Regions from separate parts of the Crystallibacter crystallopoietes genome, predicted to be linked through region 4. Evidence: riboswitches for the same ligand, from Rfam matches in the RefSeq annotation. Region 4 holds a riboswitch; each other region holds the start of a gene.
What was found. A riboswitch is a leader RNA that binds a small molecule or an ion and turns the genes downstream of it on or off. The one in region 4 is predicted to bind cyclic di-AMP.
Positions count from the first base shown of each region.

Region 1: linked by a shared signal. The riboswitch ahead of AC20117_RS11545 (C40 family peptidase) and the one ahead of AC20117_RS23350 (hypothetical protein) in region 4 are both predicted to bind cyclic di-AMP.
Region 2: linked by a shared signal. The riboswitch ahead of AC20117_RS20605 (C40 family peptidase) and the one ahead of AC20117_RS23350 (hypothetical protein) in region 4 are both predicted to bind cyclic di-AMP.
Region 3: linked by a shared signal. The riboswitch ahead of AC20117_RS10780 (NlpC/P60 family protein) and the one ahead of AC20117_RS23350 (hypothetical protein) in region 4 are both predicted to bind cyclic di-AMP.

Region 1 is NZ_CP018863.1:2,461,998-2,467,583, forward strand. It holds gene AC20117_RS11540 (MDR family MFS transporter) at 1-854, opposite strand, end outside; gene AC20117_RS11545 (C40 family peptidase) at 1,071-1,949, opposite strand; cyclic di-AMP (ydaO/yuaA leader) riboswitch at 1,954-2,129, opposite strand; gene AC20117_RS11550 (hypothetical protein) at 2,330-2,719, shown strand; gene bioD (dethiobiotin synthase) at 2,799-3,566, opposite strand; gene AC20117_RS11560 (cytochrome P450 family protein) at 3,563-4,681, opposite strand; gene AC20117_RS11565 (aminotransferase class I/II-fold pyridoxal phosphate-dependent enzyme) at 4,678-5,586, opposite strand, start outside.
Region 2 is NZ_CP018863.1:4,483,371-4,488,956, forward strand. It holds gene AC20117_RS20595 (complex I subunit 4 family protein) at 1-564, shown strand, start outside; gene AC20117_RS20600 (NADH-quinone oxidoreductase subunit N) at 568-2,001, shown strand; gene AC20117_RS20605 (C40 family peptidase) at 2,148-3,050, opposite strand; cyclic di-AMP (ydaO/yuaA leader) riboswitch at 3,055-3,230, opposite strand; gene AC20117_RS20610 (DUF305 domain-containing protein) at 3,734-4,291, opposite strand; gene AC20117_RS20620 (cytochrome P450) at 4,720-5,586, opposite strand, start outside.
Region 3 is NZ_CP018863.1:2,296,296-2,301,881, forward strand. It holds gene serC (phosphoserine transaminase) at 1-49, opposite strand, end outside; gene AC20117_RS10770 (iron-dependent transcriptional repressor DtxR) at 329-1,045, shown strand; cyclic di-AMP (ydaO/yuaA leader) riboswitch at 1,135-1,347, shown strand; gene AC20117_RS10775 (M23 family metallopeptidase) at 1,505-2,149, shown strand; cyclic di-AMP (ydaO/yuaA leader) riboswitch at 2,282-2,450, shown strand; gene AC20117_RS10780 (NlpC/P60 family protein) at 2,456-3,235, shown strand; cyclic di-AMP (ydaO/yuaA leader) riboswitch at 3,640-3,808, shown strand; gene AC20117_RS10785 (NlpC/P60 family protein) at 3,814-4,593, shown strand; gene AC20117_RS10790 (HNH endonuclease) at 5,034-5,534, shown strand; gene mobA (molybdenum cofactor guanylyltransferase) at 5,534-5,586, shown strand, end outside.
Region 4 is NZ_CP018863.1:3,048,948-3,054,533, reverse strand. It holds gene AC20117_RS14275 (hypothetical protein) at 1-2,069, opposite strand, end outside; gene AC20117_RS14270 (hypothetical protein) at 2,357-2,941, opposite strand; cyclic di-AMP (ydaO/yuaA leader) riboswitch at 3,496-3,669, shown strand; gene AC20117_RS23350 (hypothetical protein) at 3,672-4,607, shown strand; gene AC20117_RS14260 (hypothetical protein) at 4,717-5,091, shown strand; gene AC20117_RS14255 (ribose-phosphate diphosphokinase) at 5,110-5,586, opposite strand, start outside.

The sequences.
Region 1 (5,586 bases), 590 kb from region 4:
CGCTGGAGCCTCAGCTGGCGCAGGATGAAGGCGGACAGGGCCACGAGCCCCACGCCGAAGGAGATCCACATCGGCATGGCGGACACCGTCTCGCCGGCCTCGCCGGAGCCCTGGCCGACCAGGCTCAGGCCATAGATCAGGCCGCCGAAGCCGAACGCGGAGAGCACCACGGAGAACAGGTCCAGCGGCACGGGCCTCGGTTCGGTGACGTTGTCCACCCGCCGGTTCCCGATGATCAGCATGGCGACGGCGATCGGCAGCACCAGCCAGAACATCCACCGCCAGGACAAGGCGTTGAGGATAATGCCGGAGATGGTCGGCCCGATGGCCGGCGCCACGGAGATGACAATCGAGACGTTGCCCATCGTCTTGCCGCGCTCGGCCGGAGCCACCAGGGTCATCAGGGTGGTCATCAGCAGCGGCATCATGATGGCGGTGCCGGTGGCCTGGACAATCCGGCCCAGCAGCAGGGGCTCGAACCCGGGCGCTATCGCGGCAATCAGCGTGCCGGCGGAGAAGAGCGACATGGCCGTGGTGAAGACGGGCCGGGTGTTGAAGCGCTGCAAGAGGAAACCGGTGATCGGAATGACCACCGCCATGGTCAGCATGAACGCCGTGGTCAGCCACTGGGCGGCGCGCGCGGTGATGCCGAGGTCGTCCATCAGCTCGGTCAGGGCGACGCTCATGATCGTTTCGTTCAGGATGACCACAAACGAGGCAGCCAGCAACAACCGGATAACCCGGTTGTTCCGGCGCTTATGGTCGACGCCGTCGCTTCCCGGTCCGGGTACTGGCGCGGCGCCGGAATTTACGACGGCGGGTTCGGCCGGGGACTGTTGGCTCACGGAAGGTATCCTCAATGGTTTTCGGGGGAAGCGGTGCCTGCGCGAGGCGACGATAGCAAGACTAACCAGCATAGTGGAAGCACTATTCCCGCCGGCTCCCAAAAGGGGTACACCCCACATAAGATGCCCCACTTAACGCGGTATGCACCGCCGGAAAATCCGGCGGTGCATACCTATATATAGGAGCGTGCCTACATGCAGAGTGCGGCTGTGCGGCCGCAGGGCTTACTTGGTGAAGTAGCCGTCTACAGGCATCCAGCTGGTGGGGTGCACCTTGGTGCCCTCGCCCGGGTTCAGGGCGCTGATCATCTGGCCGTCGCCGAGGTAGATGCCGATGTGGCTTCCACCGTTCTGCAGAACCAGGTCGCCCGGCTTCGGGTTGCTGGTCGGGGTCAGGGCGCCGGCCTGTGCGGTGGTGACGCGGGGCAGGTCGATGCCGTGCTGGGCGTAGACCCACTGCACGAAGCCGGAGCAGTCCCAGCCGCTGGTGGAGGTGCCGCCCCAGACGTACGGGGTGCCGACCATGGACTTGGCGGTGGCGACAATGCCCGAGGTGCTGGCCGTGCTGACGGAAGCCGGCTCGATGTTGGCGCTGGCTGCGGCAACGGTGAAGTCTTCTTCCTGCGGAGCGGCGGCGGGTGCCTCGGCCGGAGCAGGAGCAGCATGTGCAGAGTGGTCGGCCGGAGCCTGTGCGGCACCGGAGAGCTGGATGACGTCGCCCGGGTAGATGACCGATTCCCAGCCGAGGCCGTTGGCGGCGAAGACGTCGTTCAGCTCAATGCCGTGCTGCGCGGCAATCTTGCCGAGGGTGTCGCCGGCCTTGACGGTGTGGGTTGCAGCCTCTTCCGAGGCGGCCGGTGCCGGTGCTGCGGCCGGAGCGGCAACAGTCTCAGCCTGGGCCGTGGCGGCGAAGTCGCTGGAGGATACGTCGGCTGCGGCGTTGGCGGGCAGGCCGGCGCCGAGCATCAGGCCACCGGCAGCGGTGACAACTGCGGCACTGCGGCCAACGGTACCTGCGTGGGACGATACGGCCTTCGAAACTCCGCTGAACGGGTTGCTGTGGACCGGGGTGGCACGATGGCGTGCGGAATTGATCTTGAACAAGGTTGTAGCCTCTCCCAATGCCTGCGAGGTAAGCTGTCGGGTTCGGATGGGAGTCACCCGGCCGCGTTCCACCTCGGAAAATCGCTCCGTGGTGAACTGCGGCTTAACCCCAAGGGCTCTGGAGGGAGCCCGATAAACGTGGGTCCCCCGCCTCTGCCATCTGTCTAGCGAACGGACTCGGAACGGTGGCAGAGTTAGGCAAAGCCATTCCGAGGGGGCCGGCCCAGGAAGCGCCGACGTGGTTGCCACCCTACATAACGGATTGATAACTCCGCAAAACGGACACGCCGCCAATGGCGGGTTTCGGGGTGGCTTGGTGCTAGTGGACGGCCAGCGAATTGGGTTCGGGCGGTGGCGTCGTTCCGTAGTAATCTTGCCGGATGATCCGTCGCAGCTTTGCCCTCGTTTTTGTAATGTTTTCCCTGCTCATCACGGGGTGCAGCCAGGTTGAACAGGCCGCCACCGATGCGGCTAACGACGCCGTTTCCGGCGCCCAGGATGCCGCCAGCCAGGCCGCCTCTGATGCTGTGTCAGGAATCACATCGGCTGCCGTCGACGAAGTACTCCAGCAGGTCTGCAAACCTGTGGCGGACGGCACGATCAGCGCAGGAGAGAAGCAACTGCTTGCCGGCCTCGTCGATGCCGCCGAACAGGCCGGCGTGCCCGCCGAAATTACGACGCCGATGGGTGACATTGCGCAGGCCGGAGACCAAGTGCCGGCCGAGTCTGTGAACGCACTGCAGGACGCCTGCGCCAACGCCACCAGCTAGCCCCAACGCCGGCTGCTGGCCCCAACGCCGGCTGCTGGCCCCAACGCCGGCTGCTAGCGCTAGTGCCGGCTGCCCAGCGCTAGCGCAGTCGGAACCACTCCCGGGCGCCGGCTTGGAACCTGGCCGGGTGCAGGGCTGCGGCGTCCTGCGGGATGGCGCCGAGGAACGGCACATCCAGATTCTGCAGGTACCGCAGGTTGTCCTCTTCCACCGCGCTCGGCTCCGCCGGCCAGGAGCCGATGACCAGTCCGGCGGCTGCGAGGCTTCGCGTTCTCAGGGCCTCGAGCGTGAGGAGGGTGTGGTTCAGCGTGCCCAGTCCGCTGCGGCAGACAACGACGACGCCGGAACCTCCGCCGCCGAAGCCTCGACTGACGGAAATCTGCTCATGGGCATTGCCGACGCCGGAGTTCCGCACGCGCGCTGCGAGGTCTGCGAGCGTCCTGCCTTCGTCGTCGAGCTCCACGAGAAGTCCGCCGGCGCCCTCCACCAGGACATGGTCCGATCCCGTGGCGAGTTGCTCGATGTGCCGGACGTGGTCCGCGAGCGGAGGCAGGGCCGCGCTTTGCCGCCCGGCAGCTGCCACCGGGGCCATCGGCTCGAGCAGCCGGATGCCCTCGGACACCGCGGCGACGCCGGAGAGTCGGCGCACTTCGTCCATGTCGCCGGGCTCGCCGTCGGCCACCCCGGTCTGCGTCGGCTTGTAGACCGAAACGGTGCCCGGCAAAGCGGTGGCGAGCGCCGCCGTCGTTATCGTCTTGCCGACCCCGGTGTCGGTGCCGGTGACGAAGATGACCGGCGGCAAGCCGTTCAGGCTGGCCAAACCGGCCGGGGCGGGAGTGTCGGTCACTTTTCCTCCTGTTCCACCGTGACGGTGAGCGGGGTTTGGAAGGACAGCAGGCGTAGCCAGTCCGGATCCGGCCCCGTGAGCCGCACCGCCGGCAGTGCCCGGGCCGTCTCCTCAAGCACCAGGACGGTTTCCAGCTCGGCGAGTTTGGCGCCCAGGCAGCGGTGCAAGCCGTGGCCGAACGCCAGCGAATAGGCGGTTCCGCCTGTGTCCGGAGGATGCTTGCCGCTGAGCTCGAGCAGGATTTCCGCGCCGGCGGGGAGCTCGGTGCCGCCTAATCGAGTGTCACGGGGAACGGCGCGCCGCCAGGTATGCACGGAGGATTCGGTGGCCAGCACCTGCCGCACGAAGGACTTGGCCCCGGAGGGAGCCCTGGAGTCGGCTCCGCTCCCGGCCTCGGCCCCCGCCCCTGCCCTGGCCCCGGCTCCGAGCTGTTGCCAGCGTCCCGGCTCCTGCAGCGCGCGGTAGAAGGACGTGCCGATCAGCTGTGCGGTGGTTTCCTGCCCCGCTATGACCAGGAAATAGCCCAGCGAGCAGATTTCCGACGGCGTGAGCCCGGCGGCATCGAGCACGCCGAAGAGCGACCCGGTGCCGCGGCTGGTGGCCACTTCGCCGCGCAGCCAGCCGTAGAATTCTGCGGCGCTCTCCGCCAGGACCGGCTGGCGGTCCTCGGGCGGCCAGCCCCAGAACAGTTCCAGCGAGTCCCGGCTCCAGCGCTTGAGGACGTCCAGGTCGGGGCACCGGATGCCGGTCAGCTCCGCCATGATGATCGGCGGAATGTGCTTGGCCACCGCGTCGGCCAGATCCGCCGGGCCGTGCTGCAGCAGCTCGGCGGTCTCCGCGGTGCGCACCTGGGTCAGCTCCCGTACCTGCGGTCCGATCGCGGCGACTTTCGCGGGGGTGAAAAAACCGGCCACGAGCTTGCGGACCTGGCGGTGCTTGGCGCCGGTGGCCGAGGCCAGCACCGGCGGCAGTGCAAAGCGGGCGCGGCTGAGGATGCGCAGGGCGGCCGGGGCCAGGGGCACCACGGAGGTCAGCGCGTTGGTGGGTAGGAAATCCTCGGTCCGGCGCATGACTTCACGCACCTCTGCCGGATCCGAAACCACGTGGAAGCTCATCCCGCCCCCGCCCCCATTCTTGCAGCGTCCATTCCGTCTGCCTTGTCCGGCACCATTCCGGCCACCAGCCCGGCGACCAGCCGGGCGGCGTGCTGTACCTGCTCCGGTGCCAGGTCCGCGCGGGCCGTCAGCCGCAGCCGCGAGATGCCGTCCGGCACGCTCGGCGGCCTGAAGCACCCGACCAGGACCCCGGCTGCCTCCAACCGGACGGCGAGTTGCGCGGCATCTTCCGCCCGGCCGACGGGAACGGACTGCACGGCGCCGGCGGCCTGCTCGATTCCGCACACCTGCGCGATGATGGCCGCATTGCCGAGCACGGCCTGCGCCAACGACGGGTCGGCGGCGATGATCCGGCAGGCTTCGGCAGCGGCGGCGGCTGCGGCGGGGGCCAGTCCGGTATCGAAAATGAAGCTGCGGGCCGTGTTGACCAGATGTGCGCGCAGGGCGGCCGGCCCGAGCACCCCGCCTCCTTGAGCGCCCAACGCCTTGGACAACGTCGCCGTGAGCACTACATGCTCGGCACCGGCCAAACCTGCCGAGTGCACGGCCCCGCGGCCGCCGCCGGCGACACCGATTCCGTGTGCCTCGTCCACCACCAGCAGGGCGTCATGTTTGGCGCAGATCCGTGCGGTTTCCGCCAGGTCGGCGGCGTCCCCGAGTACCGAGTAGACCGATTCAACAACGACGACGGCGCGCGGCTGGCTTCGGCCTGCCAGCAACCGGTCCAGCGCGGCGAGATCGCCATGGGCAAACACCTCAACCGGCGAGCGGGAGAGCCGTGCGCCGTCGATCAGCGAGGCATGGCAATGTTCGTCCCGGACGATCAGCGTGCCGGGGCCGCCGAGCGCGGTGAGGATACCGAGGTTCGCCGCGTAGCCGCTGGAGAACGCCAAGGCAGCGGGCTG
Region 2 (5,586 bases), 1.4 Mb from region 4:
ATGGGCTACATCGTCCTGGCACTGGGCGCAGTCGGGCTCCTCGCCGACGACGCCGCCCAGGCCCGCTCCGTGGCGGTCACCGGCGCAATGGTACAAATGGTCAGCCACGGGCTGATCACCGCAGCACTGTTCCTGCTGGCCGGGGTGATGCAGGACCGGTCGGGCACCTACGACATGGGCTCCTACGGCGGCCTCGCGGCCCCGGCATCACGCTATGCGGCGTTGTTCGCGGTCGGCGCCTTCGCGTCTCTTGGCCTGCCCGGGTTCTCCGGGTTCATCGCCGAGTTTCAGATTTTCGCCGGCAGCATCGCACTCGCCCCCGTGACCGCGGTCGCGCTGCTCGGCATCCTAGTCACCGCCGCCCTGTTCCTGCGCGCCCTGCAGCGGGTCTTCACCGGGCCCGTGGAGGGCCGCTCCCCCGGGTTCACGGATCTGCGTCCCCGGGAACTTTGGTCGGTCGCGCCGCTGCTGGGCCTGTCCCTGCTTATCGGTGTGCTGCCCCGGTTCCTGCTCGAGGTGATCGAGCCGGCCGCCTCCGCCCTCGCTACCCTGGTCAGGAGCTAGCCGATGGAAGCATCGATGCGGATGCTGCCCGCGCTGCTGCTCCCCGAGATCATCGTCTTCATCGGAGCCCTCGCGGTGCTGCTGGGAGGGTCGTTTTTACCGCGCAGGCGCCAGTGGATCGCCCGCATCGTGGCCGCCCTGGCCTTGCTGGGTGCTGCTGCCGCAGCCATTTCCGCCATGTTTGCGCCGGCGCAAACCGCCTTCAGCGGCACCTTCGCCGTTGACACCGCCACGGGCACGGCCCGTATCGTCACCGCCGTGGCTACACTGCTGGTGCTGGGTGTGGCCTCCGGGGAGATAGCCGCTTCGCCTCGGGAATCCGACACCTACGCACTGCTGCTGTTCGCCGCCACCGGGGTGATGGTCCTGGCCGGAGCCTCGGACCTGCTGGTGCTCATCGCCGGGTTCCTGCTGGCCAGCATCCCCCTGTACGGGATCGTTGGTTTGGCCGGTGGCCGGTCCGGGGCCGAAGCCGCCATGAAGACTTACCTTATGGGCGCGCTGTCGGGGATCCTGCTCATGCTCGGGGTCACCGTGCTCTATGCCTTGGCGGGCGGCACCGGTTACGCCCTGCTCCGGGAAACTCTCCCCGACGCCCCGGGGGCGGCCGTGGGGGCCGGTGTATTAGGCGTGCTGGCCGGGCTGCTCTTTAAAGCCGGCGGGGTGCCCTTCCACTTCTGGGTGCCCGACGCATCCCAAGGCACCGGGGGTACCGCCGCCACGTTCCTCACCACGGTCCCGAAAGTGGGCGCGCTGGTGGCGGTGTACAGGCTCGTCGATACGGTCTCCACCGGTGAGGACACTTTGTTGTTCGTTGCGGCGATACTGGCTACGGCGTCGATGTTCCTGGGCAACCTCGCCGCCTATTGGCAGAATGACCCCCGCCGGCTGTTGGGCTGGTCGACCGTGGCCCAGGTTGGATTCCTGCTGGTGCCCGTGGCGGCGGCCGGGCGCAGCGGCCTGGCCTTGCCCTCGCTGCTGTTCTATCTGGCCGCTTATGCCGTCACCAATGTCGCCGCCTTCGCCGTCACCGCCGCGTTGCCCCGGCACCGGGAGTTGGCGGCCTACCGGGGCCTTGTCCGGGCCCGTCCGGGGCTGGCGCTGGCCCTGCTCGTTGCGCTGCTGGGGCTGGTGGGCACTCCGCCACTGGCGGTGTTCGTCGGAAAACTCACCACCGCCACCGCCGCCTGGGACGGCGGGTACGGCTGGCTGGCCCTGGCAGTGATGCTCAACAGTCTGCTCAGCCTCTTCTACTACCTGCGCTGGTTCGCCCCCGTCTTCGCCCGCCCGCACCAAGGTGCCCTAGGGTTCCCGCAAGCGGGCGGGGCCGCCGCCTGGCCCGCGGCGACTGCGGGTGTAGCAGCGGTCTCGAGTCTGGCGCTTGGCCTCCTTGCCGGGCCCCTGTGGGCGGCCCTCGAAGGCCCCCTGGCCATGTAGGGCCGGCTGGCTGAGCGTGCCCGGCGGGAAAGCGTAGGGGGCCGGGGCAGAGATGCCACTGAAGCTGTAGTTAAAGAAGTATGCACCGTCGGCGGTTCCGACGGTGCATACTTCTATGGCTGCCGCAGATGCACGGCTGCGGGGATTTACCGGACGGTGTAGTAACCGTCTACCGGCATCCAGCTGATCGGGTGGACCAAAGTGCCATCGCCCGGATTCAGGGCGCTGACCATCTTGCCGTCGCCAAGGTAGATACCGATGTGGCCTCCACCGTTCTGGGATACCAGGTCGCCCGGCTGCGGGTTGCTGGTCGGCGTCATGGCCGCGATTTGCTGCTGGCTGGTCCGGGGAAGGTCGATGCCTGCCTGGGCGTAGACCCATTTCGTGAAGCCGGAGCAGTCCCACCCGGTGCTCGGTGAAGTTCCGCCGTAGACATACGGAGAATCCACCATGGACTTGGCGACATCGGCGATGCTGGAAGTGCTGGCGGCCGGTTCAATGTTGGCGCTTGCTGCAGCAACCGTGAAGGCTTCTTCCTTCGGCTCGGCCGGTGCCGGCGCTTCTGCCGGGGCCGGAGCGGGGGCCGGAGCAGTCTCTGCCGGTGCGGCCTGGGCCGGGGCCTGGGCAGCCGGCGCCTGCGCGGCACCGGGGAGCTGGATGATGTCACCGGGGTAGATGATCGACGTCCAGTCGAGGCCGTTGGCCGCGAAGAGCTCGTTCAGGTCGACGCCGTGCTGCGCGGCAATGTTGCCGAGGGTGTCGCCGGCCTTGACGGTGTGGGTTGCAGCGCCCTCATCAGAGGAGGCAGGAGCGGATGCCGGAGTGGCAACGGTTTCAGCTTGGGTCGATGCGGCGAAGTTACTGGAATCCACTTCTGCGGCAGCGTTGGCGGGCAGGCCGGCGCCGAGCATCAGGCCACCGGCAGCGGTGACAACTGCGGCACTGCGGCCAACGGTACCTGCGTGGGACGAAACGGCCTTCGAAACTCCGCTGAACGGGTTGCTGTGGACCGGGGTGGCACGGTGGCGTGCGTGATTGTTTTTGAACAAGGTTGTAGCCTCTCCCAATGCCTGCGAGGTAAGCTGTCGGGTTCGGATGGGAGTCACCCGGCCGCGTTCCACCTCGGAAAATCGCTCCGTGGTGCACTGCGGCTTAACCCCAAGGGCTCTGGAGGGAGCCCGGTAAACGTGGGTCCCCCGCCTCTGCCATCTGTTTGGCGAACGGACTCGGAACGGTGGCAGAGTTAGGCAAAGCCATTCCGAGGGGGCCGGCCCAGGAAGCGCCGACGTGATTGCCACCCTACATAACGAATTGGTAACAACGCAAAACGGACGCGCACCAAGGCCCGGTTACCGAGGCATGTAATGCTGATGAAGGGATGAAGCATTCCGGTTGGCGAAGCGCGGCATTCATGGCAATCTAGGTCCGCTAATCCGTGTGGAAGAAGCGTAGGAAACGGACTGAGGCTCTGCTTTTTCGTTCGCATGCAGGCTAAGAAAGACAGCTGCCGTCCCGATGCTTAAATGACCGGGCACCGACCGGACTAGGAGATTGGGAGTTACTCCTGGCCATGGCCGGTGCCCCTGTTCACTAGCACCTATGAGGCGGTTTCCACACTATCGGCACCTTATGTGCGGCAGAGCAACGTTCCCTGACCGTTGACTGAACGCCGACGATCATGCGGCAAGGGCTAGGGTAGGCAGACGTTCTGCGGCGTGATCCTGTGGCCGTACTAGGGCAAACTCAGTGCAGATGAAACGCCCTGGCAGTTCCTGAGCGCACTCACCTCGTACTCCGGTACCTGTCGGTTTTCAGCCTCGTCGGCGGTTTCCGCCGGCCCGTTCTCCGCAATGTCGTTGACGAGCCATTCCATCTCGCTGATTTCCCGCCGTTGGGCCTCACTGATGGCAACTGCCAGCTCGCACACCCGGTAGTCCTCGATCCCGGCCCGTTCCGACCGCAGGATCGCCATGGAGTGGTGGGGGATCATTGAGTTCATGAACGCGGTGTCGTCGATGGTGGCCTGGATGCGATCGAGGCTGATGGAGGTCGCGAGTACGAGCAAAGCCACCCCCACGATGGCTATGTTCACCTTCCGGTTCCGGTACATGTTCATCATCCAGCCGAGCATAACCAGGGCCATCACGCCGCCCATCGTGATCGCCATGTACATCCGGCTCTTGCTCCACCGCAAGTGTTCCAGCGCGTAGGTGTCGATGAACATGAGCCCGTACATCACGACGGTGGCGGTGGCGATCATCGCGCCGAAACGCCAATAGCTCATCTTCATCCCTCCTCCTTTGCCCTGCCCGCGGTTTGCCTGGTTCTTGTCCGTATCTGACTTCATCACGTGTCCTCTCTTTGCCAAGCACCGCGTGGTTCGGCGGGGCTGCGGGCTGTTTAAATTACGGTCAGGGTAAGATGGCGGCTTCTTCGAGGAAAGGCTGTACGGACGAGGCGAAGAGGACGATCAACTCGTCTTCGCGCATGAGGACAACCGTCGGACGGATGATAGTCACTGCGTTCTCGAATAGTCCGCATGGCTCGACCCGGTGGCGGGCTTCATCATTGCCGCCTTCGCCGTCTACGAAGGCGGGGAAGCCTGGGAAGGCGAACTTGTCGAGGACAACGCCGACGACTGAAACACGACGATGGACCCAGCTGTCCGCACCTTATGCTGCCATCCCCCAAAGGCCTCCCCGCCGGCGCCGCGGGAACTCACCCTGCCCGTAGCGGGGCCCGCGGCATGAGGACGAAGCCGCTGCCGGGTAAAGCGGGTATCCGGCGAAGGCTGATACCCAGATCCTGGACCGGCACATGGCAGTCAGTAGTAGACAGCAGGAGTGCTGCCGCCTTCACCAACTCCAGCGTGATGCGCTCCCCCGGGCAGCGATGCGTGCTCCCGGCGTCCCCGGCGCCTTGGGGCACCAAGGCATGCGGAGTGATCTCCTGGTTCCGGAAACGGTCGGGAGTAAATGCATGCGGATCCGCCCAGACCCGGCCGTCGCGGTTGGTGCCGTACAGGTCGAACAGGACCCAGGTTCCGGCCGGCAGCCTGTTGTCCCTCCAGACGGCTTCTTCGCGGGCGACTCCGCCCACAGCCGGGAAGAACGGGTAAAACCGCCTGACTTCCTGCGCAAACGCCTCCAGCTCATCAGGTCCGGACGAAACAATCTTTGAGCGCCAGCGGGGATATTCCGCCAGTGCCAGTGCAGCGAACACAATAAAGCGGCCCACAGCCACCGTCGGACGCAGCAGATTGATCAGCTCCACAGCTGCGACCTTGGCAGTCAGAAGATCGCCGTCGACATCCCTGTGGCCTGCGATCTGGGAGGCCGGGCATCCCGCTGGTGTCTTCACCGTGCCCGAACGGATCCGCTCGACCAGCTCGGTGGCCCACTTTTCCGTCCGGTTCCGGCGCAACTGAGCCCACCAGTTGCCCGGGCCCAAGGAGGCTGCTTTGTCGATCATACGGCTGAGCTCGCGGGCCAAGGTCTCGGCGCCGCGGTCGGAAACCGGCACACCCGCCCATTGACAGGCAGCCCGGGTAAGAATGAGCCGCACCTCATCATGCAGGATCACCGG
Region 3 (5,586 bases), 750 kb from region 4:
CGCGGGGGAGCAGGTCTGCGGGAATGCTTATTGACTGGTGGTCGCTCATAGAGGCTTCTTCCTGGCGGGCTTACGGGGATCTCTAGACAGTTCGCCTTTGAACCTCCTCACATTCTGTCGCAGCCGCCCCGTCGTCCGATACTTGAGACGCGCATATTTCGCATAATGGACTTGTCCCCGTCGCGTCCCGTAATTTGTCCTGCGCTTGGTGCAAACACGGGATTATCGGCACCTGTGGCAAACAAGATAACCTTGTTGGGGGACCACGACGCCGGTGCGTCGGCTTTCGGATCTATCCCGCCACCTGCGCTGAGGAGCAAGAATTCCAGTGACTGATCTCATCGACACAACCGAGATGTACCTTCGGACCATTCTCGAGTTGGAAGAAGAGAACATCGTTGCCCTGCGGGCCCGCATTGCGGAGCGCCTGCGCCATTCCGGACCTACCGTTTCCCAGACCGTGGGGCGGATGGAGCGTGACGGGCTGGTTGTTGTCTCCGGAGACCGACACCTGGAGCTTACGGAGAACGGCCGGCGCCGCGCCACCGAGGTGATGCGCAAACACCGGCTGGCCGAACGGCTCCTTGCGGATGTCATCGGTCTGGACTGGGCTTATGTCCACGACGAAGCGTGCCGGTGGGAGCATGTGATGAGCGAGCGCGTGGAGCAGCGCCTCTATGAGCTGCTGGGCAAACCAACCGAGTCGCCCTACGGCAATCCCATCCCGGGGCTCGAGGCCTTGGGCGGAAAGCCTGCTGAGCAGTTCATTAACGGTGTTGTTAATCTCACAGAGGCCATGCGGAAGTACCAGCCGTCGGACACCGTGACCATTATCCGGCTGGCCGAGCCGATCCAAGTGGAGCCGGAGTTGCTCCTCCAGCTTGATGAAGGCGGCCTGAAACCCGGGGCCAAGCTGCAGCTGGAATCCGTCGGCGAATACATCTCAGTACGTGTTCCGGGGATCGAGGGCGCCCTCGAACTGCCGCCCGAGGTGGCTGCCCACATCTTTGTGGCGTTCGACACCGTCCCAGCTGGAAACGCTTAACCGCATTGTCCACAGGTCTGGATAAAGGAATTATTACTCTGAAGGGTTTCCCTTTATAGTTGTTGCTTGACGCCGATGCATTGGCGTTACCTGATCCGTAGCCGAACCCTGTCAGCGGATCAGCGACCCGCATTGACAGGGGCGGAGGACCCACCATCGGCAGCCTACCCAGCTGCCTAGGGGTGAAGCCACGCTTGATTTCGGTACCAGCTGCTTTCCGCGCTGATGCCGCACGTCTTGTGGCCGAGTTATCTCTTACTCGAATCCGACAGCTAACTTCGCAGGCTTATAGGAGAGGGAAGACTTTTGTCAGAACAAAGAGCCACGGGACGGCGTCGTTCGGCCGCCCCGGCAGGTAGGTCGCGTCCGCGTTCAGGAAGCACCGGCCGTCGACGCGCCGAAGCTGCTCCGTCGCCCGTTACCGCAGTAGTCCGAGGAGCCGGCCACAAGGCCGCTATCGTGGCAACCGCATCCGGCATGGCGCTTACTGTCCTGCTGCCCACCACTGCAGGTGCCTCTGCATCCGGCGAACCCGCCGTTGACGCGGCAGCAGCCGAGGTCGCTGCCGTCGCCGCAGCGCCCGTAACAGCGGCAGCGGAAGTAGACCTGCACTTCCAGCGCGCGGGCCTGACGAGCAATTTCGATCCCGACACCAAACTTGAACAGGTCATGGTGGCATCCGGCGGCGATGCCAAGGCGGTCAGCAGCGAAGGAACGCTGTCCCAGCCCATGGCAATGGACAGCATGAAGATGACCTCGCCCTTCGGTATGCGAGTTAACCCGGTAACCGGATATGCCGGTGAAATGCACACCGGCCAGGACTACGGCGCAGCCTGCGGCTCGCCGGTCTACTCGGCCGCTGGCGGCACGGTCAAGGAAGCCGGCTGGTTTGGCGGCTACGGCAACCGCGTCGTAGTGGACCACGGCAACGGCCTGGAGACCACGTACAACCACCTGACAAGCATTAGCGCCAAGGTCGGCGACGCTGTCAGCCGTGGGGATTTGTTGGCTCAAAGCGGAACGACCGGTAATTCCACCGGCTGCCATCTCCACTTTGAGGTAGTTGTCAATGGCGACATGGTTGACCCCAAGGGTTGGCTGTAACCAAAGACACACCATTCCGTGACCGGAATGTGACTTAGAAGATGAAACGTTATAGTGTCGAACCCGTGCCGAAGACCGGATCATGGTTTGGCACCTCCGGGTGGATTGCCTAGCTCTGCCACTTCCCGGGGTCCGTTCGCAACGATTTCGCATGGCAGGGGCGGGGGAACCAACTTCCGGGCTTCTTAGGAGGCCCTTGGGGTTAAGTGGTGGGTGTTCTTGGCTGAGGCCGGGGCTCCCATGGCCGGATGACTCCCATCCGAACCCGACAGCTCACCTCGCAGGCATTGGGAGAGGTAATCACTCGTGTCTAAGAACACTGCTGCTTTGGGCCGCCACCGTGCTGTGCCCGTCCGTACCAGCCCGTTGGAGACTATTTCCAAGGCTGTTTCTTCGAATGCCGGTTCCGTGGGCCGCCAGGCTGCTGTGATTGCTGCCGCGTCCGGTCTGGTTCTTTCGGTCGGCGTTCCGGCGCAGGCGACCAATATTGAGCGTGAGGCTTCGGTCCAGGCTGCTGCTGCGGCTCCGTCGCGGGTGCAGGTTGAGGCTGTGCAGGCTTCTGGTGCTGTTGAGCTGGATCTTGAGCGTTCGGGTGTGACCTCGACGCCTGCTCCGGTGGTTGAAGAGCCGGAGCCTGTGGTTGAGGCTGTGGCCGAGGAAGTCGCTCCGGTGGTTGAGGAAGCCGAGCAGGTTGTTGCCCCGGTTGAGAAGGCCGAGGAAGCGCCGAAGCCCGAGGCGAAGGCTGATGTTGCTGCCAGCGGTATTGGTGCCGCTTTGGTGGCGTCGGCTTATGGCCAGATCGGTGTGTCGCAGGACTGCACTGCGATGGTGGAGAACGCGCTGCGTTCGGCCGGTATTTCCGTGGGCGATCTGGCTCCGGCGCAGTTCATGGCGTACGGTACCCAGGTTTCGACGCCGCAGCCGGGCGACATGATCTACTACGACGATGCCGGCGCCGGTGTGCCGCACATCGCGATTTACGTGGGCAACGGCCAGGCCATCCATGGTGGTTGGACCGGTTACACGACCGCGCTGGCCGATGCCTACATCGGTTCGGGCCCGGTCTTCATCCGCCCCAACGGCTAAAACGCATTAGCACCGCCGGCTGAGTCAGCCGACATGTTCAAGCGGACGGGTTCGCATTCGTGCAGGATGCGGGCCCGTTCCTTGATTTTTATATCGGTCTTTCCATGCCTGCCATTTCGGTCAACTCCCGTATTCCGTCCGCTTTTCCCGCATTTTTCGTCACATTCAGGTAACGGCGGCAAAATGTGAATTGAATCACGTAGAAGTGGAAGAAAACCGCGAATTTTCGGGGTCTGATGAAACGATCCGAGCTGGACTGACGCTGTCTGGCGGATTCAAAGCGGATTGCCCGTGATCTGAATGTGACTTAGCCCCGGAAATCGTATACCGTCTTGTTCGTGCCAAATCCGAATCATGGTTTGGCACCTCCGGGTGGATTGCCTAGCTCTGCCACTTCCCGGGGTCCGTTCGCAACGATTTCGCATGGCAGGGGCGGGGGAACCAACTTCCGGGCTTCTTAGGAGGCCCTTGGGGTTAAGTGGTGGGTGTTCTTGGCTGAGGCCGGGGCTCCCATGGCCGGATGACTCCCATCCGAACCCGACAGCTCACCTCGCAGGCATTGGGAGAGGTAATCACTCGTGTCTAAGAACACTGCTGCTTTGGGCCGCCACCGTGCTGTGCCCGTCCGTACCAGCCCGTTGGAGACTATTTCCAAGGCTGTTTCTTCGAATGCCGGTTCCGTGGGCCGCCAGGCTGCTGTGATTGCTGCCGCGTCCGGTCTGGTTCTTTCGGTCGGCGTTCCGGCGCAGGCGACCAATATTGAGCGTGAGGCTTCGGTCCAGGCTGCTGCTGCGGCTCCGTCGCGGGTGCAGGTTGAGGCTGTGCAGGCTTCTGGTGCTGTTGAGCTGGATCTTGAGCGTTCGGGTGTGACTTCGACGCCTGCTCCGGTGGTTGAAGAGCCGGAGCCTGTGGTTGAGGCTGTGGCCGAGGAAGTCGCTCCGGTGGTTGAGGAAGCCGAGCAGGTTGTTGCCCCGGTTGAGAAGGCCGAGGAAGCGCCGAAGCCCGAGGCGAAGGCTGATGTTGCTGCCAGCGGTATTGGTGCCGCTTTGGTGGCGTCGGCTTATGGCCAGATCGGTGTGTCGCAGGACTGCACTGCGATGGTGGAGAACGCGTTGCGTTCGGCCGGTATTTCCGTGGGCGATCTGGCTCCGGCGCAGTTCATGGCGTACGGTACCCAGGTTTCGACGCCGCAGCCGGGGGACATGATCTACTACGACGATGCCGGCGCCGGTGTGCCGCACATCGCGATTTACGTGGGCAACGGCCAGGCCATCCATGGTGGTTGGACCGGTTACACGACCGCGCTGGCCGATGCCTACATCGGTTCGGGCCCGGTCTTCATCCGCCCCAACGGCTAAGAGTTTTAACCGGGTACCGCGCTACCCGAAAACGTTTCCTAGGTCATAGCAGTACCGCATCCCGGGCGTTCCGCCGTACGGAGGCCTGCCGGCATCTGCCAGCGGCCCCAGTTGCAAACGCCGGTCCGCTCATGGCGGAACTGGATCAGACCGGGATCAACGTTTTTATCTGCAGGGCCGTCCTCCAGCGAGGGCGGCCCTGTAGTGGTTAAAGGGGTTGGTACAGAGTGCGCTCTTAGTCGGCGGTGTTCCCATCTGAGGAAGGCCGCAAACAACGTTTCATCAACGCCGGCGGGCACTCCGGCGAAATTTCGATGGGCGAATAATTAGCGCAGCGGGTGTGATTCCGCTTACTCTAACTCTTGTCAGTGTCGAATCACCATGACCGGGATGCAGCCGATCCCGCAGCCCCGGGCGTGGCCGGACGGACAGGAACGTGCATGCGCACACTCGTTCTGAACGCTGGATACGAACCGCTGGCGGTAGTGACCTTCCGCCGGGCGCTGCTTCTTGTGCTCACTGGTAAGGCGAGCATCATCGCTGAGGACGGTGAGCCTGTCGTCGGGCCCAATGACATCTTCGGTAGGCCATCGGTCATCCTGCTCAACCGTTACATCAAGATTCCCTATCCTCAGGACATGACAGTGACACGGCGGGGCGTGCTGCGCCGGGACAATTACGAGTGCGCGTACTGCGGGAAGACGGCCAATACCGTTGACCATGTGAAGCCGCGTTCGCGCGGCGGAATCGACAGTTGGGAAAACCTCGTCGCCTGTTGCCTGCGTTGCAACAATGCCAAGGGGGACCGGACATTGAAGCAGATGGGCTGGCATTTGCGCATAACCCCGCGCGCTCCCCGCGGCAGCCACTGGCGCATCCGTGAACTGGAGCGCCCGGCTCCGGCATGGAGCGAATTCCTCGACTCCAACCCGGCGGCTTGATGAGCCTGTCCGGATTCGACGCCGTCATCCTGGCTGGCGGCCGTTCCTCGCG
Region 4 (5,586 bases):
CAGGCCTCGGCGGAGTATTTGCCGTTGAGCAGGGCTTCGTTCAACAGGCCCGTTCCTTCATCTTCTTCCAGCCGGCAGTCCAGCTGGTCCTCCGAAGCATCGGAATCAACGACGACGCGCGCCCAGACGATGTAGAGATCCGTGGAGCCGGGTTCAATGCCGCGGCCGTCCGCCAAGGTGGCTGTAGCGTCCTCTTCGGGATCCTCCCACGCCCCTTCCTCGCCGTCGTTATCTCGAATCCATTCGGCGTTGGTGATCCGGATACCGTCGCCGAACTTCAGCGTGGTGGTCAGGTCATAGTCGCGCCAGGCGATCTTGGAATTGTTGGTCACGCTGACTTCGTATTCGATTTCCCAGATGCCGGCACCGACGTCGATCGCCTCGTAGGCGGTCTTGTCGACGTGCAGCCCCTCAGGGTCGAGCGAATTCTCGATGACGCAGCGGATGTCCTGGCCGTACGACGGCGTGATCTTGTCGCCGTCATGGGAGACCTTGCCTTCGCCGTAGACCAGTTCGCAGACCCAGTCGCCGGCGGAGAACTCATCCTCGCCGTCGAAGTCCGCTTCCTCGGCGAGGGTGTAGGTGACGTCCTGATCCACGCTGCCGCTCACCCAGGAGGTGCCCTCGAGCGTGGGCTCCTCGGCGCCCTCCGCGGTGGCCGTCAGCGTCCACTTCTCCGCGTAGTCCCAGTAGTCCTCGGGGTCGATGTCCTTGGCCAGCGTCAGGTTCTGTTCACATTCAACGTGGTTCACCACTGTGAAGGCGCTGTCCTTGTCCATGAGTTCCCGCTCGCCGAGGCCCTCGCTGTAGTCCACCAAGCAGCCTTCAGGAACCTTGACTTCCTCCTTGAGGTAGACGTAGTCGCCCTTGTAGAAGTCCGTGTACTGCGTATCCCATGCTGCGTCCGCGATTTCCTCGCTGTCCGGACCGAGCTTGAGCCAGGCGTCGAAGCCATACGGCTGGCTGCCGTGGTCAAATTCTTCGTCGTCGATGACCCACTTCTTATCAACTTCGAAGCTGGCGCGGTACTTGGGCGCGTGCGGGACATCGGCACAGGCCGAATCGACGTAGTTGCCGTCCAGGTAGATCTTGTTCAGCAGGCCGCCGGAATAACCGTCCTTACAGGTCAGCTCGTATTCCGGGGTGCCGTCTGCAACCTTGACCGTGGCGTACACGTGGTAGAAGTGGCTCTTGCCTTCGCCCAGCTCGACGTCGTCGTCCTCGGTGGCGAGCTCGGCCGTGTTGCCCTGGAATTGGCTTTCCGTGTTGCCATTGCTCCAGGTGGCCGATTCGATCTCGATGCCGTGGCCGAAGGAGAGCGTGTCCGAGAGAGTGTACTCCTCTTCGTCCTTGTAGTCGCCGTCCCCGTTGGGCTGGTTGGTTACCTGGATGGTGTAGCTGATGTACCAGCGGCCTTCGGACTCGTCGCCGAGGGCCTCCACCGCATTGGCCGTCTTGGTGGCGACGATCGGGCCGGCTGCGTCCTCGTGGTCGCCCTCTTCAGGCTCGGTTTCTTCTTCGTCTTCACCTTCTTCTTCATGCTCGGCTTCTTCGTTCTCGGTCTCTTCGTTCTCGGTCTCTTCTTCGGCCTCGGCGTCTTCGTCGTCGTGCCCGGCGTCATCCTCGCTGCCGGCGATCGCGGCCCGGGGCGCGGCGGGCTGGTTGGCTGGCACCGCTTCCTGCACAGCCGGTGCCGGGGCAGGCTCCTGACCCGGGGCAGGAGCCGGTTCAACGGGCAGTTCGGCTGTCGCTTCAGCAGGTTCGGGTGCCTCCGCGGCTTCAACTTCAGCGGCCTCGCCTGTTCCCTCCGCCGGATCATCCGTTCCGGCGAGCGTGGCTTCGGCAGGGGCCGCCGCAGCCAGCCCCGCGATCTCGGCGGCTGATCCCGATGACTCTGCTCCGCCGTCGTCAGCCAGAACAGGCAGGGCCAGACCGGCCGACATGAGCGTGCCAGCGGCCACCACGGCAAATCCTCCGCGCAGCCGCTTCATGGCATCACGTCTCTTCGGGCGCGCTTCCTTGGGCGGTTTCGGATTGGACGCCGCTGACTGCGCTGGCTTGTCTGTCATCTTGTTCCCCCAAAAAAGACCGGCACACGTCGGGTGCCGGTGCAGGTGCGAGTGGCGGACCGTCTCCCCTGGTCCGTTATTGCCGTGAGCGCCCATGCGGACGCTGCGGCAGCCCGCTCCCCCACGGGCTGCCACACGTGCAGTCCCTCATAAAGAAAACTGCTTCCCCCCAGGGTTCTCGCCATTGAGAACCCGCTCCGCTGCCGTCGAGCCCTGACAGCCGCCGGCAACGGAGGCGGTGGTGGCTGCCAAGTACGGTTAGCCTAAGCGAGGGGCACCTGTGGGCGCTAGGGATAAACGTTGCTTTCGGCCGGATCGGCGCGGTTTTCCAAGGTATTCGCAAGGTCGCTGGACGCGGTTCCTCTGTCAGGCACTTCCGTGACCGTCACGTGGTCGGTGTCGAGGTAGCCGCGTTCCAACAGGCCGGAACTGGCATTGTGGCGGAGCAAGTCGATACTGGTCCGCTCGCCGGCTTCCCAATCAGCTTCGGTAGGATTCAGATGTTTGCTTGTCGTGGTAGGCCACTGCCCGGCTTCCCGCATTGCATCTGCTACTTCGCCAAAAACGGGCCCGACGCTTCCGCCGAGGTTGTACTGTCCAGGATATTCGGAATCGGGGTGCCGGTAGGTGGCCATCACTTCGCCCTCATGCGGCGTGGTGCAGTCAACCGTGAAGATGGCTGTGGTTTTGGCCTGGTAATCGTAATCGAAGTAGAGACAGTCCCCGATTGCCAAGTCGCTTAGTCGCTTGGCATCCATGGTGTCCCAGGCGTTGGCGAGAAATTGCTCCATCGCCAACCGGTCGGCTTCGGCCTCCTCCGCGGTGAGGTCGGGAGCAGCCGGTATAGAGGTTACATCGGGTGCGGGCGTCACCGCTGTAAGGGTAGCGGGAGGACCTGGTGGCTGAGGGCTCGGAGCCGAAGTGTTCTCGCTTGCTTCGCCTGTGTTGAACCCGGTGGCGGCCGATGAAGTAGGGATGGAAGCCGAAGCCGCACACCCTGACAGCAGCGAAACCGCCGCGGCGGCCAACAGTGTACGAACGGCGTGACGATGACTGTCGGCGTTGCCCTGATTCACTCATTCTCCCCGATATTGCGCTTCTCTCCTGATTACAGCACCGCAGGCATGACCGAGGAAATCCGGCGCGGCTTCACTACGACGGGAAGTTGATGGACCTGGCCAGAGACGCTGCCCTGGCCAGGTCCATCCATCCCGTGCCTTGGGGAGGTGGCATGCGCTGGGATGACTAATTCAGCCTAAGTTCCGACAATCCGACACGCCAGAGGTTGGTGAAAAGATTCATCTTCCAATAAGTGACCACAAACACATGTCACGAGTTTGTAACGGTTCAGCGCGCTCGATACGTTTAATCGCGCCATGGCCCTAGGCAAGGGTTGTGGCCGGGTCCGCACGCCGAGCTCTGCCAGCGTACCTGTCCGTTCAAATTCACTGGCAGAGGTGGAGGAACCAGAAGTGGCGCCAGCGGCGCCTTGGGGTGAAGTGCGGCTAGTTGTCCGCGGCGTTCTGCTGCGGTCCCGGCCGGGCCGAGATGCTCCGTCTCGAATCCGACAGCTAACTTCGCAGGCGTGTAGAGAGGAATCCCGTGAAGAACCATTCTCGTGGACGCCGGCGCGCCGGTCCCACTGTCTCGTCGCATGGTGTCACCAGTCTCGTCCGCGGCCGCCGCCGCGCCAAGGACCAAGCCCCATCCGCTGTCCCCTTCCGCAGCGTCGGGGCACTCACCGGCCTGGCCGTAGTTGCCACGGTGGCCGCTGCGGCCGCCCTGCCCCTGAATCAGGCTGGATCCCAGGAAGCCAGCGCTGGCCGACCCCAACTGCAGACATCCGTTAAAGCCTGGCCCATTTCAGCGCCGTTGAATGAAGCTGAGCCGACGTTCAGCCGGCCGACAACAGACAGCACAGCGGCCGCACAGAAGGATATAAAGGTCGCTCCGAGTAGTGTGGCCCAGCCGACTCTTGGAGGGGACGCAACCGAGCGACCCGCTCCAATGACCACGCAGTCCGCCGCAGACTCCACCGGCGAGGCTGCGGCACCGCTTCCCGGCGTCGTCGGGGAAGCAACCGGCGCCGCCAAAGACAAGGTTGCCGGCGCTACTGCGGCTGCCACGGATACGGCTGAAAAGGCCACAGCGACTGCGACGGACGCGGCGGACAAGGCCACTGCGGCCACCACAGGTTCACCTGAGCCGACAGCCTCGCCTACCGCCGACGCCGCTGTACCGACAAGTCCGGCTACGAGCCCTCCGGCCAAGCAGAGCACCCGAGCGGTGCCTGAGGAGCCCGAACCCACAAGATCAACCGTACCCAGCCATTCGGCGGCCCCCGTCGAGCCGGCTCCGACCAGCGAAGCTGCCGACCCCGAGGAGCGGCACTCGCCGGAGCCCTCGCCTACTGCCGACACCCGGGATGAGGAGAGGGAGAAGCATCGCCGGTTCCGCGTCCGCGCTGACGTGGATGTGGACTTGCGCCTCCCCGTTTCCCTGCTGGGTGAAGACGAAGACGGCAGCAGCAGCCGGTAGGCTTTGTCCCGGCCTCTTGGGGCCAGGCTGTAGAGAGAGGGTGGCGGAACCAACGTTCCGTCACCCTCTCTCTGTCACATTTTATCGAAGATGTGTTCTACTTTTAACTATGGATCGGGATGCTGCAGCGCGAGTGGCAGCCCGTTACGCGAAGCGTGCGGAGCCGGTATCGCTGACCGCCGAGGAACTGGATCTTGAGCATCACAAGGTGACCCGGGTAGTCCCGGGCGTGCCGGTGTGGGCGTGGATCCGTTTTCCCGGTGCCGCCGAACTGGTCCAGGGTGAGGCGTTCGGCTGGACGTCACGGGCTGTGCAGGTGACCTGGGAGGACGCCGGCATCAGGCGCACAACGTGGGTGTGGGCCTCGGCCGTGCAGCGGCGCACCGATCCCTTACGCAAGACGTCCCTGGGCGAGAGAACTGCAGCTAACGACGACGCGGCGCCGGCCGGATCCCAAGGAGACCGGCCGACGCCGCGGAGTTAGCCCGGTTAGGACTGAGGTTTAGGCCTTGCCGTCGAAGAGGCTGGTGACGGAACCGTCCTCGAACACTTCGCTGATGGCACGGGCGATCAGCGGAGCGATGGACAGCACGGTCAGCTGCGAGAACTGCTTGTCCGCGGTGATCGGCAGCGTGTTGGTGACCACCACTTCGCGGGCGCCGGACTCGGCCAGACGGCGGGCCGCCGGATCCGAGAACACGGCGTGGGTGGAGGCGATGATGACGTCCTTGGCGCCGGCGTTCATGAGCACCTGGACCGCGCCGGCGATGGTGCCGCCGGTGTCGATCATGTCGTCGATCAGCACGCATTCGCGGCCTTCGACCTGGCCGACAACCGTCTTGGCCACGGCCTGGTTGGGCACATTGACGTCGCGGGACTTGTGCACGAAGGCCAGCGGGGCGCCCCCGAGGCGCTCGGCCCACTGCTCGGCAACGCGGACGCGGCCGGTGTCCGGGGAGACCACGGTGACGTTGTCCAG